4 regions of the Bradyrhizobium sp. USDA 4541 genome follow, and region 4 is predicted to be linked to each of the others. Evidence: predicted binding sites of a transcription regulator. Region 4 holds the regulator's gene; each other region holds the start of a gene.
What was found. Region 4 encodes LexA, which represses DNA repair genes until DNA is damaged. Its sites were predicted from a motif close to TGTTCNNNNTGTGTTCNG; they were not measured.

Region 1 (7,351 bases), 1.8 Mb from region 4:
GCGCCTGCGACCACTCGGCGAGGGTTTGCCACGGCATCTTGCGAAACCCGATCATTGCCATCAGGCTGAGTGAGGCCATCGGCGCGGCAAGGGCGGAGAACAGATCGGCCTCTTCGGTCGCCAACAGATCATCGATCAGTTTTTCTGCGATCGCGGTGAATTGCGGCGCCCAATGCTCCTTGATTGTGGCCGGACGGAACGAGGGCTCGATCGCCTTGCGGCCGATCGCATGCTCGGCGCCGTCCTTGCGCATGAAGGTCGGCCCCATCACCTTGTTGACCAGCGAGGCCGGATTGTCGGCCGAGTAGGTCGCGGGATCGCGCTCGATCCGCATGATGTCGTCGAAGCGCGTCACCAGCGTCAGCTTCGCGGGCGCGACGAAGACCGCCGGCGCGATCTCGCGCAGGCGGCGGAAGATCGGATAGGGGTCGTCGAGCAGATCCTGATACGCGATATCGGTAACGACAGGCACGGCGCTGGTCATTGGTCCTCCCGGGAGCGCTTTTTCGCCAAGGCTAGCCCCGGGGTGCGCGATCGCTCAATTCGATGGGATTGATCTGGACCATCGAAATATTCCATGACCTTGTGCTAGGCTGGGCGGCCAGCAATGCGGGAGGTGCAGGGTGGCGGCCAATTCCTCGATCGATCCGATCGACATCGGGACTCTGCGGACCCTTGTGCTGGTCTATGACCTGCAGTCGTTCTCCGCCGCCGCCAAGCGGCTCGACGTCAACCAGTCCACCATCAGCTATGCGATCGAGCGGCTGCGCGGCGCGCTGCATGACCCGCTGTTCGTTCGCAGCGGCAATGGCGTGACGGCGACCGAACGCTGCGCGACGCTGGTTACCTGGGCGCGGGACATGATCGGCGAGATCGACGGGCTTGCCTCACCGGCGGAGTTCGATCCGGCGACGGCGCAGGGCAGCGTGACGATCTCCTGCAACTATCACGAACGCCAGACCCTGATCCCGCAGTTCAGCACGCGGCTGCGCGCCGGCGCGCCGCAAGTCCGTCTCGTCCTGCTCGATGCCGCGGGCCACGGCGATGTCCATCTCAAGCAGAACCAGTGCGACATCGTGCTTGGTCCGGTCGGCATCGCCGGCGAAGGCTTCTTCCGGCGCCATATCCTCACCGACCACTACGTCTGCGTGATGGATCGGGCCAATCCGCTGGCGCGCGGCCGGATCGCGCTGTCGGCCTATGCCAGGGCCGAGCATGTCTTCATCACCCACAGCGGTGAGTGGCAGCCGCTCTATCTCGCGGCGCTGAGGGCGAGGAAGATCGAGATCGAGCCAGTGGTCAGCCTGCCCAACCACGACAGTCTGGAGCGCATCATCACAGGCACCAGGCTCGTCGCGACCATCCCGCATCATCTGGCGCGGCCGATGCGCGGCGGCCTCCATGTCGCTGCGCTGCCGTTCCGCGTGCCGATCTCGATCGACATGCACTGGGGCGCCAGGACGGCCAAATCCGGCTTGCACAAATGGGCGCGCGGCCTGCTGGCCGAGGTTGCGAAGGCCTGCGCCGCCTGAGCAAGGAGCCGGGCTGCAGGTCCAAAGCAAAAGGCCCGCACCGGAGTGCGGGCCTTTGTCCGGCGCGTTGCTGCGCCCAAAGCGTGGGGCGTCAGAACAGGTGGTAGAACACGTAGTACAGAACGCCCGAGATGATCATCGCGGCCGGCAGCGTCAGCACCCAGGCCATCGCGATGTTGCGGATCGTGGCCCATTGCAGGCCGGAGCCGTTGGCGGCCATGGTGCCGGCGATGCCTGACGACAGCACGTGCGTGGTCGAGACCGGCAGGCCGTAGCCGTCGGCCGCCGCGATCGTCGCGGCCGCCGTGATCTCGGCGCAGGCGCCCTGCGCGTAGGTCAGGTGGGTCTTGCCGATCTTCTCGCCGACGGTGACGACGATACGCTTCCAGCCGACCATGGTGCCGAGGCCGAGCGCGATGGCGACGGCGAACTTCACCCAGCTCGGGATGAACTTCGTCGCGGCATCGAGCGAGCCCTTGTACTGGTTCAGCGTGGCGATGTCGGCAGCGGTCAGCTCGGCTTCCTTGTCCTTCATCAGGAAACGGATCGCCTCGGACGCCAGGTACATGTCGTTACGGGTGTTGCCGACCGCGTCAGCCGGGAACTTGGCCAGCGATCCATACTGGGCAATCTGCTGGCCGATGTCGCGCACCAGCACCGCAAGCGACGGAAAGGTGCCTTCGTTGATCTGGTGCTGCGCGACATAGTTGGTCACAGCCGGGCGCGGGTTGCCGATCACGTTGTAACCGGCGGCCTTGCCTTCGATGACCTTGCTGGCCGCGGTCGAGTGCGCCGTGAACAGCTCGATCTGGCTCGAGGGCATTGCGCGGTTCAGCGCATAGGCGGTCGGCACGGTGCCGATCAGGATCAGCATGATCAGGCCCATGCCCTTCTGACCGTCATTGGAGCCGTGGAAGAAGCTGACCAGTGTGCAGGTCAGGATCAGGATGCCGCGGATCCACCACGGCGGCGGCTGGTCGCCGACCGGTTCGCCGAACAGCGCCGGCGTCGCGCGCTGCAGCGCGATCTTGAGGAGGTAGAGCAGGCCGGCGGCGAGCGCGAAGCCGAACAGCGGCGACAGCAGCAGCGCCTTCGCGATGTTGGTCGCCTGCGACCAGTCGACGCCCGAGGTGCCGTCACGGCCGCGCAGCAGCGCGTTGGTGATGCCGACGCCCATGATCGAACCGATCAGGGTGTGCGAGCTCGAGGCCGGCAGGCCGAGCCACCAGGTGCCGAGATTCCAGATGATGGCGGCGATCAAGAGCGCGAACACCATGGCAAAGCCGGCACTGCTGCCGACCTGCAGGATCAGTTCGACCGGAAGCAGCGAGACGATGCCGAACGCGACGGCGCCGCTGGAGAGCAGCACGCCGATCAGGTTGAACATGCCCGACCACACCACGGCGACATGCGCCGGCAGCGAGCGGGTGTAGATCACGGTGGCGACCGCGTTCGCGGTGTCATGGAAGCCGTTGACGAATTCGAAGCCGAGCGCGATCAGCAGCGCGACGAACAGCAGGATATACGGCAGGAACGAGGTGATGCGCGTGCCGGTGGCGTCGACATCGGCATAGATGCTGTAGGCAACGAACAGCAGCGCGGCCGCAACCACGCCCAAATAGATAACCCCGGTGAGAGGATGAAAGCCCTTGTCGAGGTCCGGACCCTTTTTCAGGGCGGGCTCGATCGAGCCGGGTAACGCCATATCGCTCATGGTAAACTCCTGTCCCAATGCTCCCGATTTTGATCGATGCATATGACAAGCAATTGAAATCCGGCCCGCGAGCCGCGCCGGTCTCCCGTGGCGGTGGACATCGAGCCGAAGTTTTGTGCAACGCATTGAGCGCGCACGTGGCTTCGCGGCCTCGTGGCAATCTTCAGCAACAAGGATCGCGGATCGCGACGGAAAGCTGCCTGCGTTTCGCAGGACGAGACAATGTGCGGACGACATCACACTGGCATCCGGCCGGCCGGGCAGCCGGAGAATTCGGCGGACGCCTGCGAGTGGAAGGTTGCGAAATGAGGGAGGGGGATTGAGAGATGAGGTGGCGCGCCGCACGATCGGGGCTAGCAAACCGCGCAGCGCGCCCGCCTCAGGGTACGTCATGGCGTGAACATGACGCCCGATACCTGCGGAACATGCTACCCTACCACGGATCAATTAAAGGTTGTAGGTATTTGTCCGCGGCTTAGAACAATTTCTCGTTGCGATGTGGTTCCTCAGGTTCCGCTGGTTTTGCGGAACTCAAGCTGCATCGACTGATCTGCGCAACTGATGTGCGGCGATTTTCAGGTCGTCGATAAAGCGCTGATATTCCAGCGCCTTGGCTTTTTCATCCGGCAGCCGCAACAGATAGGACGGGTGCACGGTGACGAGCACCTTGGTTCCGTCGTGGTCGATCAGATGGCCGCGGTTCTTGTTGATCGGCGTGATCTTGCCGAGCACGCTCTGCGCCGCGGTGGCGCCGAGCGCCATCACGAGGTCCGGCTTGATGGTGGCGAGCTCGCGCTCATACCACTGGCGGCAGGCGCGGATCTCCGGTGTGCTCGGCTTCTGGTGCAGCCGGATCTTGCCGCGCGGCACGAATTTGAAGTGCTTCACTGCATTGGTGACATAGACCTTGCGGCGATCGATGCCGGCTTCCTGCAGCGCTCGATCGAGCATCTGGCCGGCCGGTCCGACGAAGGGGTGGCCTGCGAGATCTTCCTTGTCGCCGGGCTGCTCGCCGACCAGCATCAGCGTTGCGCTTTGCGGTCCCTCACCGAACACGGTCTGGGTTGCGTCTTTCCACAGCGGGCAGGCTCGGCAATCGGCGGCCTCCTCGCGCAAGGCCGCGATGGTGTCGTGAGCTTGCCTGCCTTGAACTTGCTTGCCTTGAACTTGCTTGCGGGGCATCGGCGTATCCTGCCGCTTCTGCGGCTCGGCCGCCTTGCGTGCGATGAAGGGGCCGCTGGTCATGCGCATTGCGTCTTCGATCAGAGGCTTAATGATCGAGTCCTCGGGCAGGTTCCTCCAATAGGCTTGCGGCATCTCCATCACTTTCAGCCGTGCGGGATTGAAGCGGCCGTTGTCGTGACGCCGCCAGGCCTCCTCGAGCCGGTCCTCGGTCGGCACTTCGGATTTGGCGACGCCCGGCGTGATCGAGATCGCGTGCCCGTCCCAATGTGCGCAGACGTCGGGGGTCAGGATCGACCACGGCATGTCGGCGAAGCGGCCGGCGAAGAACGGCGCGGCAAGCTCGACGATGTGATGCTCCGGCTCGAACCAGGCGACGTAATGAGCCGTCCGCTCGCGGCCGATCTCGCGGAAGCGCAGATGCGCATGCATCCTGTCGATATCGACATAGATCGCGCGCGCCATCGCGTGGACCTCGGCGATATCGGGATCATCGGTCGCACTGAGCAGATCGTGACGGCTGCGCAGCCGCCACAGCAGGCGATAGAGCAGGGCAAAGCGTTCGTCACTGCGATGCAGGATCGCGGCCTTTGCGAGCTCGACGAATTTGGCCGACACATTGAACCGCGCCTGCGGCGTATCCGGCAATTCATTCACGCAGGATGCCGACGACAATTCGTCGTCGCTGCGTACGGTCCATGTGATCTCCGCGGGCTTCACATCGTTCAGCGCCAATCGCCGCGCGGCCTTGCGCCAGCCCTCGAAATCGGTGTCGTTGTCGAGCACGATGATGCGCATGCGATTGCTCCGTTTCCGTCACGCCGTCATTTTCGGGGCCTGCGTGCCTGACTTGCGGAAGATGAGGGCCTGTCCGGTTCGGCGGCTGCTGAATCCCATTGATTCCACTCATTAATCGATGATCTCACCAATCCGATTGACTCCGCGGGCCCTGTTAGCTTTATATTAGAACATATCATGAACAAATGAGCCAGTCCCTGGTTCTCTGTTCAGACCAGTGACGGCCTCAAATTTTGGTTGGAAGGAGCGGCGCATATGCCGGAGCGCGATCAGCAAAAGTGGTCGCCGGTTTTGCGTCCGATCGCGCTCCTCTTTTTTAAGAAAGGCGCATGATCTTGTCGCCAAACCGCTCACACTTTGGCGGATCATGCGCCGCCGCACGCATAGGTACGCTTGCGTCTCTGCGCGGCAGCATCGCGCGTATCGAGGCGTCATCGGATGCGGCGATGCCGAACCGCGTCGCGCTCGGCCATGCCGGCGCGGATGCGATGCTGCGCGGCGGGCTTGCGCCGGCGGCATTGCACGAGGTGTTCGCGGCCGGCCATCAAGGCGGCGCGGCGACCGGCTTCATTGCGGGGCTCGCCGGACGGCTGTCGGCACGCAAGCCGCTGGTCTGGGTGCGGCAGGATTTTTCCGATCGCGAAAACGGCGCGCTATCGATGCGCGGGCTTGCCGAGCTCGGCCTCGATCCGCGCCTCTTGGTCACGGTGCGCGCTGCCGATGTCGATAGCGGCCTGCGCGCCGCGGCCGACGCGCTCGCCTGCGATGCGCTCGGCGCGGTCGTGCTCGAGGTCTGGGGCCAGGCGCGCCAGCTCGATCTCGTCGCCAGCCGCAAATTGACCCTGGCCGCGCAGGCCTCCGGCGTCACCGCGCTGGTGCTGCGGATCGCGGCAACCCCGATCCCCTCGACCGCGGAGACGCGCTGGATCGTGCGCGCGGCGCATTCGCCGCCGGGCAATGCCGCGAGCGTGTGGGGCGCGCCGCGCTTCGAGGCCGAACTCGTGCGCAATCGTCATGGCCCTGTCGGGCGATGGATCATGGAATGGAAATGTGATGAGTGCCAATTCAGTGAACCGTCGGCGTATCCTCAGCCTGTGGCTGCCACGCCTGCCCATCGACCGCATCAAGCGCAAGCTCGCGCAGGACATCGCCTCGCAAGCTGATGCACGGGAGGTGGCAGGGCTCCCTCTCCCGCAAGCGGGAGAGGCGAAGAAAGCAGAACTCCCCAGCGTCGTCGTCGCAAAAGACCACAACGCCATCCTGCTGCACGCGATCGACGAGGCCGCGGTGCGCGCCGGGCTGTCGATCGGGCTGCCGCTCGCCAATGCGCGGGCGATCTGTCCGGAGCTCACGGTCTATGATGCCGATCCCGCCGCCGATCTGAAGACGCTGAACGACATCGCCGACTGGTGCGATCGCTTCACGCCGCTGGTCGCGCTCGATCTGCCTTACGGTCTGTTTCTCGACATCACCGGCTGCGCGCATCTGTTCGGCGGCGAGCGCGCGCTGCTGCAGACCGTGACGGGGGCGCTGAGCCGGCGAGGCTTTGCCGTCAGCGCGGCGATTGCCGGCACCTCGATCGCGGCGCGTACGCTGACGCGCACCGCCTCGGGCAAGATTGTCCCCGATAGCGAGGAAGCGGCGGCGGTCGGTCCGCTGCCGGTGTCGGCGCTCGGTGCCGATGCCGCTGTCACCACCGGCCTGCGCCGCGCCGGCTTGAAGACCATCGGCGATGTCGCCTCGCGCGCGCCGCATGAAATCTCGGCGCGGTTCGGTGCGGCCTTCACCACCTTGCTCAGCCACGCGCTCGGGCAGGGCGATGCCCCGATCAGCCCGCGCAAGCCGCTGCCCGATTACATCGTCGAGAAGCGTTTCCCCGAGCCGATCGCGACCGACACCGTGATCGCGCTGACGCTCTCAAGCCTTGCCAAGATGCTGGTTGCGGCGATGGACAAGCAGGGCAAAGGTGCGCGGCAGCTGGAAGCGAGCTTCTTCCGCACTGACGGTGCGGTGCGCGCGATCATGGTCGAGACCGGGCGTCCGGTGACGCGGCCCGAGATGATCGATCGCCTATTCCGCGAGCGGCTCGATGCGCTGAATGATCCGCTCGATCCCGGCTTCGGCT
Region 2 (7,351 bases), 2.5 Mb from region 4:
CCCGGGTGAAATCGTCGTAGGCAGCGAACGACGAGAACTTGTCCCAGTCGTCGTTGACGGCATCGACATGCGACTCATCGGGGCGCTTGAGGTCGCCCTTGAGCTGCAGATTGTAGGGAGGATCCGCGAAGACCAGGTCGACCGAGCCGGCCTGAAGCTTCGACAATTCGGCCACGCAATCGCCAATGACGATGTGGCTCGATGGGGCACTCTCAAATTTAGTGCGGGGCGCCCTTGCAGACGCCCCGCGACGCGACACTACCATGACTCAAGAACTCTGACTCAGGCGACGCTGTCGGCGACGCGGGACTAAACAACCGACTGGCGTCACATTGACCCGGCAAAGTAAAAATCGACTTAATTGGAAATCTTCATGCAAAAGATTGCAGCATCTTTTGCGCGGCACGTCGCGATGCCACCGGCGTTGTGCTGCAACATCAGCGCGTTCGGCGAAAAAATTTGCGGATCATCAAACCGGCACGATTCGCGCGGTAAATTTGCGCTCATTGGCAACCGTTTGCACCGCAAGGGATGCGCCTCTTCCGGACTAGGCAATTATTGCCGGGCAGGATATTGATTAACAGAATGGAAATTTTAAGTTGGAGTGTCCCGCGTCGGGTCGCCGACTGGAATGAAGGGAAACCACCATGCGCTATGATGATTTCCGCCGCAGCGACGACATCGAAGATCGTCGCGATGAAGGCGGGATGGGCGGAGGGGGCGGTGGCGGCTTCGGCGTTCCGATGGGTGGTGGCGGGCTCGGCATCGGCACCATCATCGTGCTCGGCTTGCTCGGCTATGCCTTCGGCATCGACCCGCGCATCCTGATCGGCGGCGCCGAGATTCTCACCGGCGGCGGCCAGGCGCCGACCTACCAGACCGACCGGCAGTCGTCAGGCGGCCAGGCCAAGCGCGGCGCCCCGACCGACGAGATGGGCAGCATGATCGCCGGCATCCTGGGTGAGATCGACGATCGCTGGAGCGAGATCTTCAAGGCCAGCGGGCAGACCTACACCGGTCCGAAGATCGTGCTGTTCCGCAATGCCACGAATGGCGGCCGCTGCGGCATGGCGCAGTCGGCGATGGGACCGTTCTACTGCCCGCCGGACAAGACCATCTTCCTCGACACCGGCTTCTTCCGCGAGGTCGAGACGCGCTTCCGCGGCTGCTCGGGCAACGCCTGCAAGTTCACCGCGGCCTATATCATCGCGCATGAGGCCGGCCATCACATCCAGAACCTGCTCGGCATCATTCCGCGCGTGAATCGGCTGCAGCAGCAGGCCGGCAGCAAGGCCGAGGCCAACGCGCTGCAGGTCAAGGTCGAGCTGCAGGCCGATTGCCTTTCCGGCGTCTGGGTCAACCGCGAGGAGAAGAAGCGGCCGGGCTTCCTCGAGGCCGGCGACATCGACGCCGCGCTGACCACCGCGAACGCGATCGGCGACGACACGCTGCAGCGGCAGGCGACGGGCAGGGTGGTGCCTGATTCCTTCACCCACGGCTCCGCCGCGCAGCGCAAGGAGTGGTTCATGAGGGGCTACCAGCAGGGCACCGTGCAGGCCTGCAACACGTTCGGCGGTAGCTTGTAGCCGTGTGCCGGTAGCGTCATCCCCGGATGAGCGCGAACGCGCTCACTCGGGATATGTTCGCCTGTTGGCGAGCCTCGAAGGATGACGGAGCCCGTGGCCCATCCTGAGGTGCTCGCCCAGTGATGCAAGTGCACCGCGAGGCGAGCACCTCAGGATGTCGTCAGCGGGATGGAAAGAGGTGCAAATGTCCTCACTCGACGAATCCAAATCATTCATCCCGCTCAATATCGCGGTACTGACGATTTCCGACACCCGCTCGCTGGCGGATGACAAGTCGGGCACCACGCTGGCCGACCGTCTCACCGCGGCCGGCCACAAGCTCGCGGCGCGCGAGATCGTCACCGACGATGTCGAGGCGATCAGAGCCGTGATCCGGCGCTGGATCGCCGATCCCGCTGTCGATGCCGTCATCACCACCGGCGGCACCGGCTTCACCGGCCGCGACGTGACGCCGGAGGCGGTCGAGCCATTGTTCGAGAAGCGGATGGACGGCTTTTCGATCGCCTTCCACATGCTGAGCCACGCCAAGATCGGGGCGTCGACTGTCCAGAGCCGCGCCACCGCTGGCGTTGCGGGCGCGACCTTCATCTTCTGCCTGCCCGGCTCGCCCGGCGCCTGCCGCGACGGCTGGGACGGCATTTTGGCGGCGCAACTCGACTACCGCACGCGCCCCTGCAATTTCGTCGAGATCATGCCGCGGCTGGATGAACATCTGCGCCGCCCGAAGGCGAAAGGCGCGAGCGCTTAGCCTCCCTCATTCCGGGGCGTGCGAAGCGCGAACCCGGAATCCAGAGATTGTGGCGCGAGATGCCGGGTTCGATGCTGCGCATCGCCCCGGAATGACGCCGGAGGGTAAAGAGCCCTACAACTCCAGCTCCCAGGTCTCGCCGACTAGGTCGACGCCAAAGCTGTGGTGCTTTTCTTCCTTGACCCGCTCGAAGCCGGCACGGGCGTAGATGCCGCGCGCGGCGACCAGGATGCTCTGGGTCCACAGCGTCATCTTCTTGTAACCCTTCTCGCGCGCGGCGCGGATGCATTGCTCGACCAGTGCGCGGCCGACGCCGAGCCCGCGCGCCTTTTCTTCCACCAGCAGCAGGCGCAGCTTGGCGACCCCGTCGCCGCCGTCGACCAGGAAGACCGAGCCGACCGGCTCGCCGTCGACCTCCGCGATCCAGCAATGCTCGCGCGCCGGATCGAACGATCGCAGAAACTGCGCGCAGATCTCGGCCACCAACGCCTCGTAGCTAATGTCCCAGCCATACTCCTCCGCGTAGGCTTGTCCCTGCCGCGAGACGACCCAACCCATGTCGCCGACGCGATGGCTGCGCAGCAGGAAGCCGACCGGTTTCTCGGCCGGCGGCTCCAGCGATTGCTCGATCGTGCCCATGGCGCGCACCACCGCGGCGCGACGGTCGCCGTCCATCTGCTTCAATAGCGTCCCGACCTCGCTGCGCGAGCGGCAGTCGAGATCGGCGGCAGCAGTGCGGCCCTTGGCGGTGAGGGCCACCTCGTTGACGCGCTTGTCGGCCTTCGATGGCTTCCGCGTCACGATCTGGCGCCTTTGCAGCGCCGCCAGCGTGCGGCTGACGAAGCCGGCATCGAGGTCGAGATCGCGCACCAGATCGGTTGCGGTGCAATTTTCGCGGTGCGCGAGCTCGTAGATGATCCGCGCTTCCTGCAGCGTGAATGGTGAGTGCAACAGCTTCGGCTCGATGATGCCGAGCTTGCGGGTATAGAACCGGCTGAAGCCGCGGACCGCGGCGACCTGGCTCTCGAGCGTGGTGTCATGGAAGTTTGATTTCATCAAGCATATTATTTGACGGAATCAAATAATCCGCAAGCGCTTTGTTCAGGCCACCATGATCCGGCTCCGCAGCATGGTGCGGGAGGAACGGCCGAGCCGGCGCAGCAGGCGCGCCTCGGAGCGGCGGGCATCGGGCCGGTAGCCGCCGATCCGCTCGTAATGCTCGCGCGCGATCAAAAGGCCCTGTTCGGCCGAGGGCCCGGTGATCATCCGGGCAACGAATTTGAGGCCGTCGCGCAGGCCCGGGTCGGTGTAGGGTGCGCGGGCGTAGCGGAAGATGCCGGCGCGGTCCTTGCCGCTGGCCGCCACCATCTGGATGAACTGGGTGGTTTCCTCGATCCAGCCGGCATCGAGCACTGCGCCCGGATGCAGGAACATCAGCCAGGGCGACCGCGCCTGCCGCGCGCCTGCCGCAAGCGCCGCGGCGCGCGTGCCCTCGAAGCGCATGAAACGGCAGCCGGCAACGTCGGCGACGCGCTCCATCACATCGCTGTTGCTGCGGTCGACCAGCAGCACTTCGCGGATGACGCCGGCGGCCGCGCCCGGCACCAGCGCCGCCAATGTTGCGACCGCGGTGCGCTCGACGCCGTCGGTTGGAATGATCACGCTCAGCATGATTTTGAGGCTTCGATGGCTCAAACGGTGGAGAAACTCCGGCCGTGTTATCACCTTGTCATATTCAAAGCAGCCTGTTCGCCTGCAGAATTTTGTAGCAAGGTTTTGTGGAATTTCTCCGTTCATGTTCTTGATTTGTTCTCGTGCCGTGTTAGCTTCAAAGCATGAGCCGAGCATCCTCTCATGCCCTCAAGCACCCGCCGGTAACGGCGCCCTCCGATAACCCGGCGGGTGCACCTTCCCCTTTTCCCGAGCTTGCGGTCGCGATCGAGCGCGAGCGGCGGCGCGGCCGCGGCGCGCAGTCCAACGCCAGCGGCCGCTACGAGGCCGAGGCGCGCGTTGCCTTCGACGACGGCTGGCAGAGCCTCGAGGACCTGCCGCCATTTGCGACCAGCGTGGCGCTCGACACCTCGCGCAAGGTGATCACCCGCAACGACTCGCCCGACATCGGCTTCGACCGCTCGATCAATCCGTATCGCGGCTGTGAGCACGGCTGCGTCTATTGCTTCGCGCGGCCGACCCACGCCTATCTCGGCCTGTCGCCGGGGCTGGACTTCGAATCGAAGCTGTTCGCCAAGCCGGACGCACCCGCGCTGCTCGAGAAGGAGCTGGCGGCACCGGACTACGAGGCGCGGATGATCGCGATCGGCACCAACACCGATCCCTATCAGCCGATCGAGCGCGACCGGAAGATCATGCGCGGCATCCTCGAGGTGCTGGAGCGCGCCGGCCATCCGGTCGGCATCGTCACCAAGTCGGCGCTGGTCACCCGCGACATCGACATCCTGGTACGTATGGCCAAGCGCAATCTCGCCAAGGTCGCGCTCTCGGTGACGACGCTCGACCCGAAACTCGCCCGCACCATGGAGCCGCGCGCCTCGACCCCGCCGAAGCGGCTCGAGGCGATCAAGCGGCTCACGGATGCCGGCATCCCGACCACGGTGATGGTCGCACCCGTGATCCCGGCGCTGAACGATTCCGAGATCGAGCGCATCCTCGATGCCGCCGCACATGCCGGCGCCAGGGAGGCGAGCTATGTGCTGCTGCGGCTGCCGCTCGAGGTGCGCGATCTGTTCCGCGAATGGCTGATGGCCAACTATCCCGATCGCTACCGTCACGTCTTCACGCTGATCCGCGACATGCGCGGTGGCCGCGACTACGACTCGCAATGGGGCACGCGGATGAAGGGCACCGGCCCGATGGCCTGGATGATCGGCCGCCGCTTCGAGATCGCCTGCGAAAAGCTCGGCCTCAACAAGCGGCGGACCAAGCTGACCACCGATCACTTCGCCAAGCCGAAGCGCAGCGGGCAGCAGCTGAGCTTGTTTTAGGTGCCAGCAAAGTGATGATCGTGATTGCGAGGAGCGAAGCGACGAAGCAATCCATGCATCCGAATATGTGGAACAATGGATTGCGTCGCTTCGCTCGCAACGACGGGAAAGGTAAACATGAGTAACGCCCCGACCGCACGCTTCACCGTCCTCACGCTGGGCGTCAGCGACATGCGCGCCAGCATCGGCTTTTATGAATCGCTCGGCTTCTCCAGGAAGATGCGCGCGACCGGCGAGGAGGTCGCCTTCTTCGAGACCGGCGGCACCGTGCTCGGCCTGTTCCCGTGGCATCTGCTCGCTGCCGATGCCGGGCTGCCGGATCAGCCACGGCCTTCAGCGTTCCGCGGCGTCGCGATCGCTTGGAACTGCAACGACGACGCCGAGGTCGATCGTGTGATGGCGTTCGCGCTGTCGAAAGGCGCCAGGCTGCTGAAACCCGCGCAGCCGACCAGCTATGGCGGCTATTGCGGTTATTTCGGCGATCCCGACGGCCACGCCTGGGAAGTGGTGCGCGCGCCGGGCTTTGAGGTTCGCGACGACCGCCGGGTGTCAATCCCCGATTAGAGCGCCGATCCCGATTAGGGTGGCGGATTGAATAACGGGGAAGGGCGCCAGGTTCCCGGTTGCGCCGCGGGCCGGGCTTGACCACGATCCCCGCATGATTCGGGACAAGTCCAATCGCACGTCAAAGACCGCGTCGAAGAAGAAGCCGGCCGAGCCGGCCAAGCCGGACAAGCGCGTCATCGTGGTGACGCGGCCGAGCTTTCGGCGCGAGCGCGCGCTGATCAAGCGCGGCGTCTGGCCGGTCGCCGGCTGCGACGAGGCCGGGCGCGGGCCGCTGGCGGGCCCGGTGGTCGCCGCCGCCGTGGTGCTGGACCCAAATCGGATACCCAAGGGCCTCGATGATTCGAAGCGGCTGACCGTCGAGCGCCGCGAGGAACTGTTCGAGGAAATCTGCGCGACAGCAGCGTTCTCGGTCGCGGTGGCGTCACGGGCGCGGATCGACCGCGACAACATCCTGCGCGCCTCGCTGTGGGCGCTGGCGCGCGCGGTGCATGCGCTGCCGGAAATGCCGAAGCATGTCTTCGTCGACGGCCGCGACAAGCTCGCCACGCCCTGCGACTGCGACGCCGTGATCGGCGGCGACGGCATCGTGGCCTCGATCGCGGCGGCCTCGATCATCGCCAAGGTGACGCGCGACCGCCTGATGTGCGCGCTGGCGCTGGATTGCCCCGGCTACGGCTTCGAGCAGCACAAGGGCTATGCCGTCCCCGAGCACCTCGAGGCGCTCGACCGGCTCGGCCCCAGCAGCCATCACCGCAGTTTCTTCGCTCCCGTCGTCGCGGCGCGGCTGAAGCATTTCCCGGTCCCGGCGGAGCCCGACCTGTTCACGGTGGACGCCGAAAGCGAAGCCGCGGCATCCGAAGCGGCGTAAAGCGCGGCGGCGCCGCACTCTCGGTGGCATCGCCCGGCTCGCCGCCTCCGCTAAAGCTTCGGCGCGCCAGGGGGCCCTGGCCTCGTCGAAGCCTTGGCGAAGACGGGACCGGGCGATCCAGTATTCCAGAGACCGTTGTGCTCAAGCCTGGCCGCCGCGGCGTACTGGATGCCCGCCTTCGCGGGGCATGACAGCGATGTTTGACTTTGCACCGTGGACACATCCAGCCCGGTTGCCTCCATCGCCGCCGCCGTTTATCAAAAAACCTCGGGATCAGATGGCGCCGCTTGATACGGGTGGCTGGGGCATTTCAGGCGTTTCATGCGGTTTACCTCCCTGGTTGTCGAACTGATCCGCGCCCGGCCGCGCCTCGTGGTCTGGATCGTGGTGCTGGCGCAGGCCGCGATCTGGCTGTTCCTGCCGGCCATCTTCTACGGCAGTCCGCCCGGCAACCTCGCCACCATCCTCGCCTTCGGCCGCGAATATCAGGTCGGCACCGACATGGGGCCGCCGCTCGCGTTCTGGCTCGCCGACATCGCCTTCCGCGCCGTCGGCAATCACGTGTTCGGCGTCTATCTCC
Region 3 (7,351 bases), 3.8 Mb from region 4:
CGCGAAATTGTCGTCGAGCACATCGCCCGGTGCGCCCGAGCCTTTCGCCAGCTCGCAGCGCAGGATCTTCAGCCGCACCGGCTCGCCTTCGCCGGCAAGCTCGCACCAGGCGCCGGGAAACGGCGAGAGCCCGTGAATGTGCCGCAGCACCATATGCGCCGGCTGTGTCCAGTCGATCCGCGCCTCGGCCTTCTCGATCTTGGCCGCATAGGTGACGCCGTCCTCGCTCTGCTTCGTCAGTTGCAAGCCGCCGCGCCCGAGCGCCGCCATCGCGCGCACCATCAGGTCGGCACCGAGCGGCGCCAGCGCGTCGTGCAGATCGGATGCCGTCATGCTGTCCGATATCGGCAACCGCTCGGCCATCGCGACGTCCCCGGTGTCGAGGCCGACATCCATCTTCATCACCATCACGCCGCTCGCGGCATCGCCAGCCATGATGGCGCGGTTGATCGGCGCGGCGCCGCGCCAGCGCGGCAGCAGCGAGGCATGCAGGTTGAAGCAGCCGAGCTTCGGCGCGTCGAGAATGGCTTGCGGCAGGATCATGCCATAGGCGACGACGACGGCGGCATCCGCGTCATGCGCGCGAAACTCCTCGAGCGCTTCCGAGGTCTTGAGGGTCTTCGGCGTCAGCACGGGAATGCCGAGGCGGCGCGCCTCCTGCTCGACCGGCGTCGGCTGCAATTGCAGGCCGCGCCGCCCGCCCGGCTTCGGCCCGCGGGTGTAGACCGCCACGACCTCATGGCCATGGGCTACGAGCTCCAGCAGCGTCGGCACCGCGAAATCGGGCGTGCCCATGAAGATCAGGCGGAGAGGCATTAGACAGGCTCGGTAGCAGTTGGAGTGCTTAAGCGCGAAGCGCGTCTTCGCACAAGAAGCCCCGGGCATCCACGTTTTCGGCGACAGCGAAGCAAGACGTGGATGGCCGGGTCAAGCCCGGCCATGACGCGTCCGGGAAAGCGACCGCGCCTACTCCGCCGCGCGCTTGGCGGCCTTCTCGAATTTCTTGAACACGCGGTCGCGCTTCAGTTTCGACAGATAATCCACGAACAGCACGCCGTTGAGATGATCGATTTCGTGCTGGATGCAGGTGGCGTAGAGCCCTTCCGCATCCTCCTCATGCACCGTGCCGTCGAGATCGGTGAATCGCACGCGCACCCGCGCCGGCCGCTCGACCTCCTCGTAATATTCGGGGATCGACAGGCAGCCCTCTTCGTACACCGACAGTTCTTCCGAACGCGCAATGATCTCCGGATTGATGAAGACGCGCGGCTTCGCCGTGGTCTCGCCGTTCTCGTCGCGCTTGGCGAGATCCATGGTGATCAGCCGCAGCGGCTGCGCGACCTGAATCGCCGCGAGCCCAATGCCGGGCGCGTCATACATGGTCTCGAGCATGTCGTCGGCCAGCTTGCGGATCTCCGGCGTCACCTTCTCGATCGGTTTCGACACCAGCCGCAACTGCTTGTCCGGCAGGATGATAATTTCTCTTAATGCCATGGCGGCGATTTAAGCTGCTGACTTCATGGGGTCAATGCGCTCAGGAACCCGTTAGGACAACCTTAACCACGTTTCTTCACCCCGCATTAACCCGGAAAATCAGGAATGCATTTGCCTTAAACGTTCCCTCTTCGTTCGCACCTGGCCGCGAATCGGCTACAACTGCCGGCATGAACGAGATTCTCCTCACGATTGGCGACCTTCCCGTCCGTGTCTCCGACGCCTTGATCGGCCTTGGGGCGCTGGCGCTGATCCTGCTGTTCGCCATTGCGGTGGTGATCGCACGCGCCAGCCGGCGCGGCGCGGAACTCGCAATGGCCCAGGCCATCCGCGCCGACGAACTGGAGGAGCGCCTCGCCGACATGCTGCGGGCCCAGAGCGAATCCTCCGGGCGGGTCGATGCCAAGGTTGATACTATGGCGCAGGCGCTGGCCGGCCGCCAGGCCGAGATGGCCCGCGCCGTCAACGAGCGGCTCGATTCGGTGACCCACCGGGTCGGCCAGTCGATGGAGCAATCGACCCGCAACACGATGGATTCGCTGCGCGTGCTGCACGAGCGGCTCGGCATCATCGACCACGCCCACAAGAACCTCAACGAGCTCACCACCCAGGTGACGACGCTGCGCGACGTGCTCGCCAACAAGCAATCGCGCGGCGCCTTCGGCCAGGCGCGGATGGAGGCGATCGTCCAGGACGGCATGCCGAAGGGCTCGTTCGAGTTCCAGTACACGCTGACGTCGGGCAAGCGGCCGGACTGCGTGGTGTTTCTGCCCGACCAGCGCCCGCTCTGCATCGACGCGAAATTCCCGCTCGAGGCCATGACCGCGCTGCACGATGCGCGCAGCGACGAGGAGCGCAAATTCGCCAGCCAGCGGCTGCGCGCCGACGTGCTGAAGCATGTCAGCGACATCGCGGAGAAGTACCTGATCCCTGGCGAGACCCAGGACACCGCGCTGATGTTCGTGCCGTCGGAATCGGTCTATGCCGAGATCCATGACGGCTTCGACGACGTGATCCAGAAGGCCTATCGCGCGCGCGTCGTGCTGGTATCGCCCTCGCTCTTGATGCTGGCGATCCAGGTGATGCAGCAGATCCTGAAGGACGCCCGCATCCGCGACGCCGCCGACCAGATCCGCAACGAGGTGATGCATCTCGGCGACGACCTCGGCCGCCTGCGCGATCGCGTGCTCAAGCTGCAGACCCATTTCGGCCAGGTGAACGAGGACGTCAGGCAGATCCTGATCTCCGCCGACAAGATCGAGAAACGCGCCGGCCGGATCGAGGAACTCGACTTCAGCAAGTCCGAGACCCCGATCGAGGTCCCCCGCTTCGTCAAGCCCGCCCCCGACCTGTTCCCCGCCCCCCGCAAGCTGCAGGCAGGGGAGTAGCCACCTCGCCCCGCTTGCGGGGAGAGGTCGAAATTCGCGCATCGCGCGAATTTCGGGTGAGGGGGAGCTTCCGCACATTGCACCCGTCATAATTCGCTGAGAAAGCCCCTCACCCCAACCCTCTCCCCGCGAAAGAGCGGGGAGAGGGAGCCAAGGCAGCTGCGGTCGAATCTGCTAACAGAGGGACATGACCGCGCCCGAAGTGACCGCGACCCAATCGGAAAAGAATCCCCCCGCCGCCACCTCCTGGCGCGACAGTTTTGCGGTGTATCTGCAGCCGCGGGTGCTGATCGTGCTGCTGCTGGGCTTCTCCTCGGGGCTGCCGCTGGCACTGTCGGGCTCGACGCTGCAGGTCTGGATGAAGGAGGCCGGGGTCGATCTCGGCACCATCGGGCTGCTGGCGCTGATCGGCACGCCCTACACGCTGAAATTCCTCTGGGCGCCGCTGGTCGACGCGCTGCATGTTCCGCTGTTCACGCAGATGTTCGGCCGCCGCCGCGGCTGGTTGCTGTTCTCGCAGCTGCTGCTGATCGCGGCGATCCTGGTGCTGGCGATGGCCGATCCGGCGCGATCGCCGTGGTTCGCGGCCTTCGCCGCGCTGCTGGTCGCAACCGCATCGTCGACGCAGGACATCGTGGTCGATGCCTTCCGCGTCGAAAGCCTGCCTGAAAGCGAGCAGGCCGCCGGCATGGCGTCCTATGTCGCGGCGTACCGCGTCGGCATGCTGGTCTCGACCGCAGGCGCGCTGTTCATCGTCAGCGGCTTCGAGTCCGCTGGCCTCGTGCGCCTGTCGGCCTGGATGTGGGGCTACGTGGTGATGGCCGCGCTGGTCGTGATCGGCATCGTCACCGCGCTTGCGGCGACCGAGCCGACGCAATCGAAGGGCGCGGAGGCGGCGACGCATGCGCAGAACCCGGCCGAACGCGTGCTACATGCCGCGCTCGGCGCGTTCTCCGAGTTCCTCAGCCGCAAGGACGCCTTCGCGGCGCTCGCCTTTGTGGTGCTGTTCAAGTTCACCGACGCGTTTTCAGGCACCATGACCGCGCCGTTCGTGATCGACATCGGCTTTTCCAAGGTCGATTACGCGGCGATCGTGAAAGGTGTCGGCCTTGCCGCGACCCTGATCGGCGGCTTTGCCGGCGGCTTCGTGGCGCGGCGCTATTCGCTCGCGACCAGCCTCTGGATCGGCGGCGTGCTGCAGGCGGTCGCCAATCTCTCATTCTCCTGGCTCGCCCATGTCGGCGTCGATCAATGGGCGCTCGCGCTTGCGATCACCGCGGAGAATTTCACCAGCGCGATCGGCACCGTGATCTTCGTCGCCTATTTGTCGGCGCTGTGCCGCAATCCGCTGCACACCGCGACCCAGTACGCGCTGCTCACGGCGCTCGCCGCGGTCGGCCGCACCTATCTGTCGTCAGGCGCCGGTTATGTCGCCAAGGCCGTCGGCTGGCAGATGTTCTTCGTGATCTGCGTGCTGGTCGCGATCCCGAGCCTGATCCTGCTCGCCTGGCTGCAGAGGCGCGGGCATTTCGACGAGCTGGGGCCGGTCAGGGTCTAGCTCCCCTGTCATCACCCGTCAGTGATCTGTCCGGGCTAAACACTTGACCGGGTGATCCAGTATTCCAGAGGCGTTCGTGATTCGGTGGAGAAGCTGCGGCGTACTGGATCGCCCGGTCGAGCCGGGCGATGACACCGAAATTGGGGTGGCTACTTCGCCACTACGCTCCACTTGGTGACGATGGCTTCGCTCATCTCGCCGGCATCCTTGGCGCAGGCGACTTCGTCGACCTTCACCGAGATTTCCTTGCCGGAGAGGCTTTTGAGCTGCGCGGCCTGGGCGTCGTTGGTCGGAATCAGCTGGAAGGTTTCCGGCCCGGTCTCGAGATTGCACAGACCGTTCGGCGGCGGCAGCCGGCGCGGCTCGCTGGTGATCTGGTAGGTCGCGACGCGCTTGCCGCGGTTCTTGGCGTCACGCACCTTCATGACGCCGAGCTCTCCCGACAGCACGTCGCCGGCGTGGATCATCTTGCCGGGCTTCTGCGGGGCGTCGGCCTGCTGCGCGAGCGCGCAAGGCGCGGCGAACGTTGCCGTCAGAAGCGCAAAGCCCAAACGTACGCCGAACAAGCGTACGCCGAATCGGTGTGCCGTCATTGTCAGTGGTTCCGTATCTTGATTCGTCAGAGCGTGAATGACCGTCCCCGAATCGGCATCCACCTTACCATTTTGTTTCGGTGCGATCTTTTCGGATTGTGACCGATCGCTTGGCGCCTGACGCGCGCTCGGCGCCAGCATCGCGCGCTAGAACAGCGTCCGCTGCCGCATCGCTGCAGATAGCGTACCTTCATCGAGGTAATCAAGCTCTCCGCCGACCGGCACGCCATGCGCCAGCCGCGTCACCCGCACATTGGCCTCCGACAACAGGTCGGTGATGTAGTGCGCGGTGGTCTGGCCATCGACGGTCGCATTGAGCGCCAAAATGATCTCGCTGACCTCGGGCGCATGCGCACGCGCCACCAGCTGATCGATGGTGAGATCCTGTGGACCGACGCCGTCGAGCGGCGACAGCGTCGCGCCGAGCACGTGATAGCGGCCATTGGTCGCATTGGCGCGTTCCAGCGCCCAGAGGTCGGCGACGTCCGCGACCACGACGATGATCGAGGGATCGCGGCGCGGATCCGTGCACACGGTGCAGGGGTTTTGTGTATCGATGTTTCCGCAGGTCTTGCAGACCTGGATCTTGTCGATCGCGACCTGCAGCGCCGCGGTCAGCGGCGTCATCAGGGCTTCGCGCTTCTTGATCAGATGCAGCGCCGCGCGCCGCGCCGAACGGGGCCCGAGCCCGGGCAGCCGCGCCAGCAACTGGATCAGGCGTTCAATCTCGGGGCCGGCAACGCTTGCAGCCATTTAAGTCGGACCAAATCCCGGCGGCAGGCCGAGCCCGCCGGTGAGCGCCATCATCTTCTCCTGCATCGCGGTCTCGGCCTTGCGGCGTGCATCGCCATGCGCGGTGACCAGGAGATCCTCGAGCACCTCGCGTTCCTCCGGCTTCATCAGCGACGGATCGATCTTGATGCCCTTCACTTCCATCTTGGCGGTCATGCGCACCGTGACCAGGCCGCCGCCGGAGATGCCTTCGACCTCGACATTGCCGAGCTGTTCCTGCATCTCCTGCATCTTGGATTGCAGCTGCGCTGCCTGCTTCATCATGCCGAGAAAATCAGCCATGCGTGCGTCCCTATAGCCAAATATCAATCGTCGTCGCTGTCGGAAGTTTCAATCGGGTCTTCGCCTGACGCATCCGAAACCGGAACCTCGGCGGCAAGGCGGCGAACCTCGACCACCTTGGTGCCGGGGAAGCGCGCCAGCACCTCCTGCACGCGCGGATCGGCCTCGGCGGCGCGCTGGTGCTCGCTGCGCGCCAGTTCGTTCTGCGAGCGCACCGTGGGCTGGCCGGCCTCGTTGGAGATGATCACGGTCCAGCGCCGCCCGGTCCATAGTTCGAGCTTGCGCGACAGATCGGTGACCAGCGCGCGCTGCGCCTTCGGCTCGAGGGCGATCTCGAGTTGGCCGTCCTCGATGCGCACCAGCCGCACATCGGCTTCCAGCGCACTCTTCATCATGATGTCGCGCTTCTCGCCGGCGAGCGCGATCAGTTGCGGAAAGCTTGATATCCGCAGCGCCGGCGCGGCATCGGCGACCGGCGCTGCCATCTGCGGACGCGCGGCGAGATCGCCGCGCGGCGCGGCCTGCGGCGTGCGCACCGGCGCCGACGGCATGGCCGACATCGCCGAGCTCGGTGCGCCGCGTGACGGTGACGACGCGGCGGAACCCGACGTCGCGGGCGCCGCGCCGCCGCCATTCTGCTCGATCATCCGGATCACCTCGTCCGGCGTCGGCAGATCGGCGACATAGGCGATCCGCACCAGCACCATCTCGGCCGCGGCGGCCGGGCGCGTCGCGGTCTGCACCTCGGCGATGCCCTTGAGCAGCATCTGCCACATCCGCGACAGCACCCGCATCGACAGCTTGGCGGCGAACTCGCGCGCCCGCACCCGCTCGGTCTCGCCGAACGCAACATTGTCGGCCGTCCCCGGCACGAACTTCACGCGGGTGACGAAATTGACGAACTCGGCAAGGTCAGACAGCACCACGACCGGATCGGCGCCGACGTCATATTGCGCGCGGAATTCGGCGAAGGCGGCGGCGATATCGCCGCGCGCCAGCTGTTCGAACAGATCGATCACGCGGGTGCGGTCGGCGAGGCCGAGCATCTGCCTGACCGCGTCGGCCTTCACGTCGCCCGCGGCATGCGCGATCGCCTGGTCGAACAGCGACAGCGAATCGCGCACCGATCCCTCGGCCGCCCGCGCGATGATGCCGAGCGCCTCGGGCTCGACCTCGACACCTTCCTTGGCCGCGATGTTGCCGAGATGCTTCATCAGCACGTCGGCTTCGACGCGGCGCAGGTC
Region 4 (7,351 bases):
CGACGTCAGCCATTACGGCGGCCTGATCGCCGGCAACGCCTTGCGCAATCCGCTCGATGCGGGTTTCGACGTGATGACGACGACATCGCACAAGACGCTTCGCGGGCCGCGTGGCGGCATCGTTCTTTGTCGCCGGGAGTTCGCCGGCAAGATAGACGCGTCGGTGTTCCCGGGATTGCAGGGAGGTCCGCACATGAACGTTGTGGCCGGAACCGCGGTCACGCTGAAGAAGGCTTCGACGTCCGATTTTCATGCCTATGCAAGGCTGGTCATGCGCAACGCGAAGGTCCTGGCCGAAGCGTTGATGGAACGCGGCATGACGTTGATCACCGGCGGAACCGACAATCACATGATGGTCGTGGATACCGTGGCCAGCGTCGGCGTGGACGGCAGCGCGGCCGAGAACATCCTCGACGCCGTTGGGATCACCGCAAACAAGCAGATCATTCCCGACGATCCGCATCCGCCGCTCAAGCCGAGCGGCATTCGCCTCGGGACGCCGGCGGCGACCACGCGCGGCATGGGCGAGCCCGAAATGCGCCTGATCGCCGAACTCATTGCGGAGTCCCTCCGGTCGAAGGGAGATGCAGCGGTCGTCAAGCGACTGAGGTCGATCAGCGTCGAGATGTGCCGCGCTTTCCCCGTTCCGGGGATCGCGCCGCCCTCGTAGGCGGCCGACCTGCGTTCCTGTTCCGCGCCCGTCGCGTCACTCGGCAGGTCGTGAAGGTTCCCGGGGGAAGGACCGGAACGGAAATCGTTGCTGTTCGTTGGACCGCATGATCTCGAAGACGGAGCGTCCAACGCCGTGACCCGGAAAACCTTGCAAGCACGCTCGGAACAGGCGCTCGTCGTCATCATTCTCAGCACCGGTGCGCTGATCGGTTACCTCGGCTTGGCGCTGTCCAGGCTGTGAGAGCGACGCCGGCGGGCACCAAGCCGCCGGCAGGTATCAAGTCGCTTGGTACCCTGAAAGCGCGCGCGCGTGCCACTGAGTTGCCCGACGCGGCAAGCCAAGCCCCGTAGCAAAAATATAGGGTGAAACGAAGAGCAAGGCTCGGACAGATCATGTCGCGAGAATGCGGATGTTTGACGCACAAGCGACGACACCCGCCGTCGTCCCGGCGAAGGCCGGGACCCCTTACCCCAAATCTCAATTGTTGCGCGACGCTGGGGCCACGATCCCGTTCCTGATCAAATGCGGTGGTTATGGGTCCCGGCCTTCGCCGGGACGACGGTGGTGTGCGCGGGAACAGTCTCGCGATGGATGCAACGCCACGTACAATCCACACACCGGTCACTGAAATCGAGGACATTGCCGCCTGCCCGCAATTCTCGTACACGGTTTCATGCAATGACCTCGCAATTCACTCCCAACTCCGTCGACGTGCTGCTGTTCGATATCGGCCGCGTCGTGCTCGACATCAACTTTGACAAGGTGATGGCGCACTGGGCGCAGCATGCCGGGTGTGCGCCCGCCGAGCTCGCCACGCGCTTTGTCGTCGACGACAGTTTCAAGCATCATGAGATCGGCCGGATCGACGACGCGGCATTCTTCGAGAATCTGCGCCGGACGCTCGGCATCAACATCACGGACGCCCAGTTCCTCGAAGGCTGGAATGCGATCTTCACCGGCGAGATGCCGGGCATCGCCCCGCTGCTCGCGGCGGCCGCCAAGCGGATGCCGCTCTACGCCTTCTCCAACACCAATCCGGCCCATGTCGCGCATTTCTCGGTCACCCATGCCGAGCTGCTCAGCCATTTCCGCAACGTCTTCCTGTCCTCGAGCATCGGCTTCCGCAAACCCGACGCCGAGGCCTATGATCATGTGGTAAAAGCCATCGGCGTGCCGGCGTCGCGGATCCTGTTTTTCGACGACCTGGCCGCCAATATCGAAGGTGCGCGGGCCCGCGGCCTTTATGCTATCCACGTGACATCGACGGATGACGTGGCAAGGGCTTTGACCGCACTTGGAATTTGAAGATTAGGAATTGAGGAACTCTGAGCGTGGCCCTGATGCCGGTTGCCGATGCCCTGTCCGCCGTCCTCGCCGGCGCCGAACCGCTGCCGGAGGAGATGGTCGCGCTCGATGCCGCCTACCACCGCACGCTTGCGCACGACCTCGCGGCGCTCCGCACCCAGCCGCCGCAGCCGATGTCGGCGATGGACGGCTATGCGGTGCGCGCCGCCGATGCGGCTGATCTAAAGGCCCGGCTCAAGGTGATCGGCGAAGTCGCCGCCGGCCGGCCGTTCGACCGGACGGTCGGCGCCGGCGAGGCGGTGCGGATCTTCACCGGCGGCGTGATCCCCAATGGCGCCGACGCGGTGATCATCCAGGAGGACACCGCCGTCGACGGCGACCACATCACGATCACGGAGGCCGCCAGCGTCGGGCGGCACATCCGCCCGGCTGGGGTCGACTTCCGTGAGGGCGAGGTGCTGCTCGCCGGCGGCAGCCGCCTGTCCGACCGCGCGCTGTCGCTGGCGGCCGCCATGAACTATCCGGGACTTGCGGTGCGCCGCCGCCCGAAGGTCGCGGTGCTGGCGACCGGCGACGAGCTGGTGATGCCGGGCTCGCAGCCCGGCCCCGGCCAGATCGTCTATTCCAACGGCTACGCGCTGCGGGCGCTGGCGCGCGCCGAGGGCGCCGAGACCGTCGACCTCGGCGTTGCCGCCGACACGGTGGAGGCGACCACGGCGGGCATCCGCCGGGCGCGCGAGGCCGGTGCCGATGTCCTGATCACGACAGGCGGCGCCTCGGTCGGCGACCACGATCTCGTCAAGCGGTCGCTGGAAGCCGAGGGCGTCGACATGACGTTCTGGCGGATTGCGATGCGGCCCGGCAAGCCGATGATGCATGGCCGGCTCGGCGCGATGAGGGTGATCGGCCTGCCCGGCAATCCGGTGTCGTCCTATGTCTGCGCCTTCCTGTTCCTGGTGCCGTTGATTCGGGCGCTGAGCGGCCGGAAAGTGATTCATCATCGCCGCACGAGCGCCCTGCTCGGCCGCGACCTCGCCGCCAACGACCAACGCGAGGACTATCTGCGTGCACGGCTCGAAGCGCGCGAGGACGGCACGTTGATCGCAACGCCGGTGACGCAGCAGGACTCGTCGTTGCTCGGGAATCTCGCTGCGGCACGGGCACTTCTCGTGCGCCCGCCGTTCGCGGCGGCGGCCGTCGAAGGCAGCGAATGCGAGATCCTGACACTGCCCGAATAGGGTTTTCGCGCCCCGCCGATTGTGCGTTGCCCGACACGTTCACCGGAAATTAAGTGGTTGCGGAACACATATCGAACATATAGTGTCCGTTCATGATTTGTTTCGAGTGCTGGTGTCTACATTCGGGAAGCTGCATGGAAGCAGGTGCATCGAGCACATGCTCCTGAGGTCAGGCCCGGCCTGCAGGCCCCACCAGAAGAGTCTCGGAATCGAACGACGCTATCAACCGGGGGAATACTCGAGATGCTCACGCGCAAACAGTACGAACTACTGCGTTTCATCAATGAACGTCTGAAAGAGGCCGGCGTACCGCCCTCCTTCGACGAGATGAAGGATGCGCTCGACCTGCGCTCGAAGTCCGGTATCCACCGCCTGATCACTGCGCTGGAGGAGCGCGGCTTCATCCGCCGTCTGCCGAACCGCGCCCGCGCCATCGAGGTCATCAAGCTGCCCGAACTCTCGGCCGGCGGCGGCAACGGTCGCCGCGGCTTCACGCCCAGCGTCATCGAAGGCACCCTCGGCCGGCGCGCCAGCACGCCGCCGATTGCCGAGGACGACGGCAACCGTCCGGTCGCGGTCCCCGTGATGGGCCGGATCGCCGCCGGTACGCCGATCGAGGCGCTGCAGACCCGCAGCCACACCATCAGCGTGCCGCCCGACATGCTCGGCGCCGGCGAGCACTACGCGCTCGAGGTACGCGGCGACTCGATGGTCGATGCCGGCATCCTCGACGGCGACATGGCGCTGATCCAGCGCAACGACGTCGCCAATACCGGCGACATCGTGGTGGCGCTGATCGACGAGGAGGAAGCGACCCTGAAGCGCTTCCGCCGCCGCGGCGCATCGATCGCGCTCGAGCCGGCCAACACCGCCTATGAAGTGCGCATCCTGCCGCCGAACCGGGTCCGCATCCAGGGCAAGCTGATCGGCCTTTATCGCAAATACTGAATTGCAAATACTTGCGGCGGCCGGGAACGAGCAACACGTCGGATCGTTCCTTGCATGATAGTGTAGCGTACGGCCTGCCCGATGCGCTCCGATACCTCTCGCGCAGCGTCGCGTGTTTGTGATCGGAGCGATCTCGGACCAGTCGTACAATCGCCCAGAAACGAGCAGACGCTCGTTCGCTATCGTCCACTCTGGTAGAGGCCCTAATGCCTCAAGGAGAGGCACGGGTCGCTACCTCGAAATGAGGAGCCATCCGATGTGTGACTATAGTCTGCACGCCGTGGCATCGCGCCCCGCCATTGTCGGAGAGACGCTGATCACGACGACGTTCCGCGGCACGTCGACCCGCGGCTTTGCTTCGGAGAATGACCCCACTGTCGCGGTCTGCATGCTGCCGGGCACCGAGCTCGCTTTCGCCGAGAACGTTCGCTACGACAGCCGCTGGATCTGGACCAAGACGCTGAACTATCGCGTCGGCGTATTCAACGAAGTCGAGCCCGACGTGCCCGATCGGCATCATGATGCGGTCGAATTCCCCGACGGCAGCCATGTGCTGGTGACCCAGCTGGTCGAGGGACAGCGCGTCAGCGTGCTGCAATTGCCGGCGCTGCATCCGCCGGTCGAGCAGAAGCCGAAGGTTGTGGAGCGGCGGCCTTCCGCATTCGCAACGCTGTTTTTGGGTTGAGCGCATCGTCGCCGTGGAATGAGCTGTTCGGCGGCGGATGACCTAAGCAATTTCGGGCGACCCCGGACTCCCGCTTCCGGGGCGCAGAAGGAGATTTGCGTCGGCCGGCACCTTGGCGCATCATCGGGTACGGAGGACGTGCGCGGTGGTCGATAAGGTCACATGGCAAAAGGCTGGACGCGTCACGGAACCGGGCCGCTACATGTTCCGGTTCGGTTGGCTGACGGTAACGGCCGACGACCTGAAAGTCTGGGAGCAATTTCCCGAGGCTTCCTTCACTCTCGTCAAGAAGCCCGACGCCGGCCCCGACTCCGACGAATACCATCTCGGCCTGTTCGAGCTGCCGAGCGCGCCCTTGCCGGACCACGGCTAATCATCGCCCTGCAGATCGGTCTCGGCCGGCGTCGCATCCACCGCAGGCCGCGGCGCGGGGGCGCGTAGCGTCGTCTCGCTCTCGCCGTCGCCGGGAACCGCCGGCGACCACGGCCGGTCGATCCCGCCGGGCTTGACCGCATCGACGACGTAGCCGTCCCTGCTCCGTCGCAGCACCAGCGCGCCGTGGCGGCGCAGCCGCTCGGCATCGATCACCGATGCCGCGCAGCCCTGCGGCGCCGGCCGCGCCGTCACGATCAGGCCTGCGCGCTCGCAGTCGTCCACTAGGTGGTGTGGACTCTAAGGATTCCCTTTTGAGAGCAAATCAGATTCAAGGCTTCTTTTTGGGAGGCGGCCTTGGGTGTGATGGAGCGTTTGGTGTTGAGCGACGCGGCCTGGGAGCGCATGGCGCCGCTGATCATAGGCCGGCCCGATCAGAAGGGCTCGACCGGGCGGGACAACCGGATGTTCGTGGAAGGTGTGCTTTGGATCGTGCGTACGGGCTCTCCTTGGCGTGATCTTCCGGAGGCTTTTGGAGATTGGAACAGCGTGTTCCGGCGGTTCAGTCGATGGAGCCGCAAGGGTGTCTGGTGCCGCATCTTCGAGGCGATGTCCGAGGATCCGGACTTCGAATATCTGATCGTCGATTCCACCATTGTCCGGGCGCATCAGCACGCCGCCGGGGCGAAAAAAGGGGGTCTGAAGATCAAGCGATCGGGCGCTCGCGCGGCGGCCTGAGCACGAAGATACATATGGCCGTACGCGGCTTGGGATGCCCCGTGCGGTTCACGCTCACCGCGGGCCAGAAGGGCGATGCACCACAAGCCGCTGCATTAATCGAGGGGCTGCCCGCCGAGGTCGTCATCGCCGATACGGCTTATGACGCCGATCGTTTGCGCCAAGACATCGCCGCCAAAAAGGCGCTCGCCGTCATCCCCAACAACCCCTCGCGAGCCCTCAAATATCCGCTCGACAAACATCTCTATGCCCAGCGCCATCTCGTGGAATGCTGCTTCAGCAAGCTCAAGCAGTTCCGACGCGTCGCAACCCGCTTCGAAAAGACCGCCCGGAATTACCGGGCCGTCGTCACTCTCGCTGCCATCGTCCTATGGCTGCGATAAGTGTCCACACCACCTAGGGCCTCCGGCCGGGTCGCCGGCGCGACGAAGGCGCCGCCGGGTCCCTGGGTCACGCAGCCGCTGGCATCGCAGGAGACGCCCTCGCCGAGCGACGCATCGGTGGCGGTGCGCGCGTCGGCGTCCGCCGCCAGCCACTCCTTGACCAAAAATGCATCCTTGGCGCTGTGCATTAGATGCAGCCGTCCATCACCGCCACGCACCGCGACATTGCGGCCGTCGCCCGAGATCAGCACGTCCGGCTGCGGCACCCTGAGCGCCCAGACCGAGGCCACCAGCAGCAGCACCGCACCTGACCAGCGCAGCGGCGTGCGCAGCAGCCCGAGCAGGATGATGCCGGCGCTCGCTGCGATCAGCGGCCCGATGCCGAACGCCGCCATGCGGCCGACCGCGCCCGGGAGTGCGGCGCCCCATTGCGTCACCAGGATCATCCAGTCGATGCCAAGACCCATGATCGCCCAGAACACGCCGTCGAAGCCGAACGGCATGGCGACGAGCCCCAGCAGGCCGGCCGGCATCACGACCGCCGAGACCACCGGCATCGCCGCGAGGTTGGCGAGCAGCCCGTAGGGCGTCACGCGGTGGAAATGGAATGCGGCATAGGGCGTCGTCGCCAGCCCCGCCACCAGCGAGGCCAGCATCAGCATCGTGAGCTCGCGCCCGCCCCACAGCGCGACGCGCGCGGTCGCCGAATGGTCGGGCGACGCCAGCAGGTTCGGCAGCCCGATCTGCACCAGCGCCACCAGCCCGAGCGTCGCGGCGAACGACATCTGGAAACTGGAATGCACCAGCGCCTCCGGCGCGATCGCGAGCACGATCAGCGCTGCCACCGCCAGCGTGCGAAAGGTGATGGCCCGGCGGTCGACGATCACGGCGAGCAGCACCACGGCGGTCATGAAGAATGACCGCTGGGTCGCGACCTCCGCGCCCGACAGCAGAAGATAGAATGCGGCGGCGACCAGCGCGGCCGCCGCCGCCCATTTCTTGATCGGAT

Region 1: J2R80_RS36700 (ImuA family protein) is a predicted target of LexA. The motif match lies at 5,393-5,410, and genes of this name have one in related genera.
Region 2: J2R80_RS15520 (PA0069 family radical SAM protein) is a predicted target of LexA. The motif match lies at 4,131-4,148, and genes of this name have one in related genera.
Region 3: J2R80_RS09130 (DNA recombination protein RmuC) is a predicted target of LexA. The motif match lies at 1,616-1,633, and genes of this name have one in related genera.

Annotation. Positions count from the first base shown of each region.
Region 1 covers NZ_JALJZF010000001.1:7,618,395-7,625,745, reverse strand. Annotated here, with positions in the region: gene J2R80_RS36720 (cytochrome P450) at 1-484, opposite strand, end outside; gene J2R80_RS36715 (LysR family transcriptional regulator) at 624-1,532, shown strand; gene J2R80_RS36710 (inorganic phosphate transporter) at 1,624-3,246, opposite strand; gene J2R80_RS36705 (UdgX family uracil-DNA binding protein) at 3,778-5,226, opposite strand; gene J2R80_RS36700 (ImuA family protein) at 5,556-6,389, shown strand; gene J2R80_RS36695 (DNA polymerase Y family protein) at 6,280-7,351, shown strand, end outside.
Region 2 covers NZ_JALJZF010000001.1:3,306,516-3,313,866, forward strand. Annotated here, with positions in the region: gene J2R80_RS15490 (site-specific DNA-methyltransferase) at 1-265, opposite strand, end outside; gene J2R80_RS15495 (hypothetical protein) at 374-577, shown strand; gene J2R80_RS15500 (neutral zinc metallopeptidase) at 648-1,586, shown strand; gene moaB (molybdenum cofactor biosynthesis protein B) at 1,771-2,334, shown strand; gene J2R80_RS15510 (helix-turn-helix domain-containing GNAT family N-acetyltransferase) at 2,449-3,390, opposite strand; gene J2R80_RS15515 (glycosyl transferase) at 3,436-4,005, opposite strand; gene J2R80_RS15520 (PA0069 family radical SAM protein) at 4,170-5,336, shown strand; gene J2R80_RS15525 (VOC family protein) at 5,454-5,900, shown strand; gene J2R80_RS15530 (ribonuclease HII) at 5,995-6,771, shown strand; gene J2R80_RS15535 (glycosyltransferase family 39 protein) at 7,093-7,351, shown strand, end outside.
Region 3 covers NZ_JALJZF010000001.1:1,964,946-1,972,296, reverse strand. Annotated here, with positions in the region: gene fmt (methionyl-tRNA formyltransferase) at 1-816, opposite strand, end outside; gene def (peptide deformylase) at 967-1,494, opposite strand; gene J2R80_RS09130 (DNA recombination protein RmuC) at 1,665-2,882, shown strand; gene J2R80_RS09125 (AmpG family muropeptide MFS transporter) at 3,070-4,440, shown strand; gene J2R80_RS09120 (hypothetical protein) at 4,590-5,033, opposite strand; gene recR (recombination mediator RecR) at 5,181-5,786, opposite strand; gene J2R80_RS09110 (YbaB/EbfC family nucleoid-associated protein) at 5,787-6,107, opposite strand; gene J2R80_RS09105 (DNA polymerase III subunit gamma/tau) at 6,131-7,351, opposite strand, start outside.
Region 4 covers NZ_JALJZF010000001.1:5,813,904-5,821,254, reverse strand. Annotated here, with positions in the region: gene glyA (serine hydroxymethyltransferase) at 1-670, shown strand, start outside; gene J2R80_RS27665 (hypothetical protein) at 758-913, shown strand; gene J2R80_RS27660 (HAD family phosphatase) at 1,352-1,978, shown strand; gene glp (gephyrin-like molybdotransferase Glp) at 2,005-3,216, shown strand; gene lexA (transcriptional repressor LexA) at 3,460-4,164, shown strand; gene J2R80_RS27645 (hypothetical protein) at 4,421-4,849, shown strand; gene J2R80_RS27640 (hypothetical protein) at 4,995-5,222, shown strand; gene J2R80_RS27635 (hypothetical protein) at 5,219-5,506, opposite strand; one part of gene J2R80_RS27630 (IS5 family transposase) at 5,579-5,914, shown strand; one part of gene J2R80_RS27630 (IS5 family transposase) at 5,917-6,342, shown strand; partial or broken gene J2R80_RS27625 (ComEC/Rec2 family competence protein) at 6,306-7,351, opposite strand, start outside.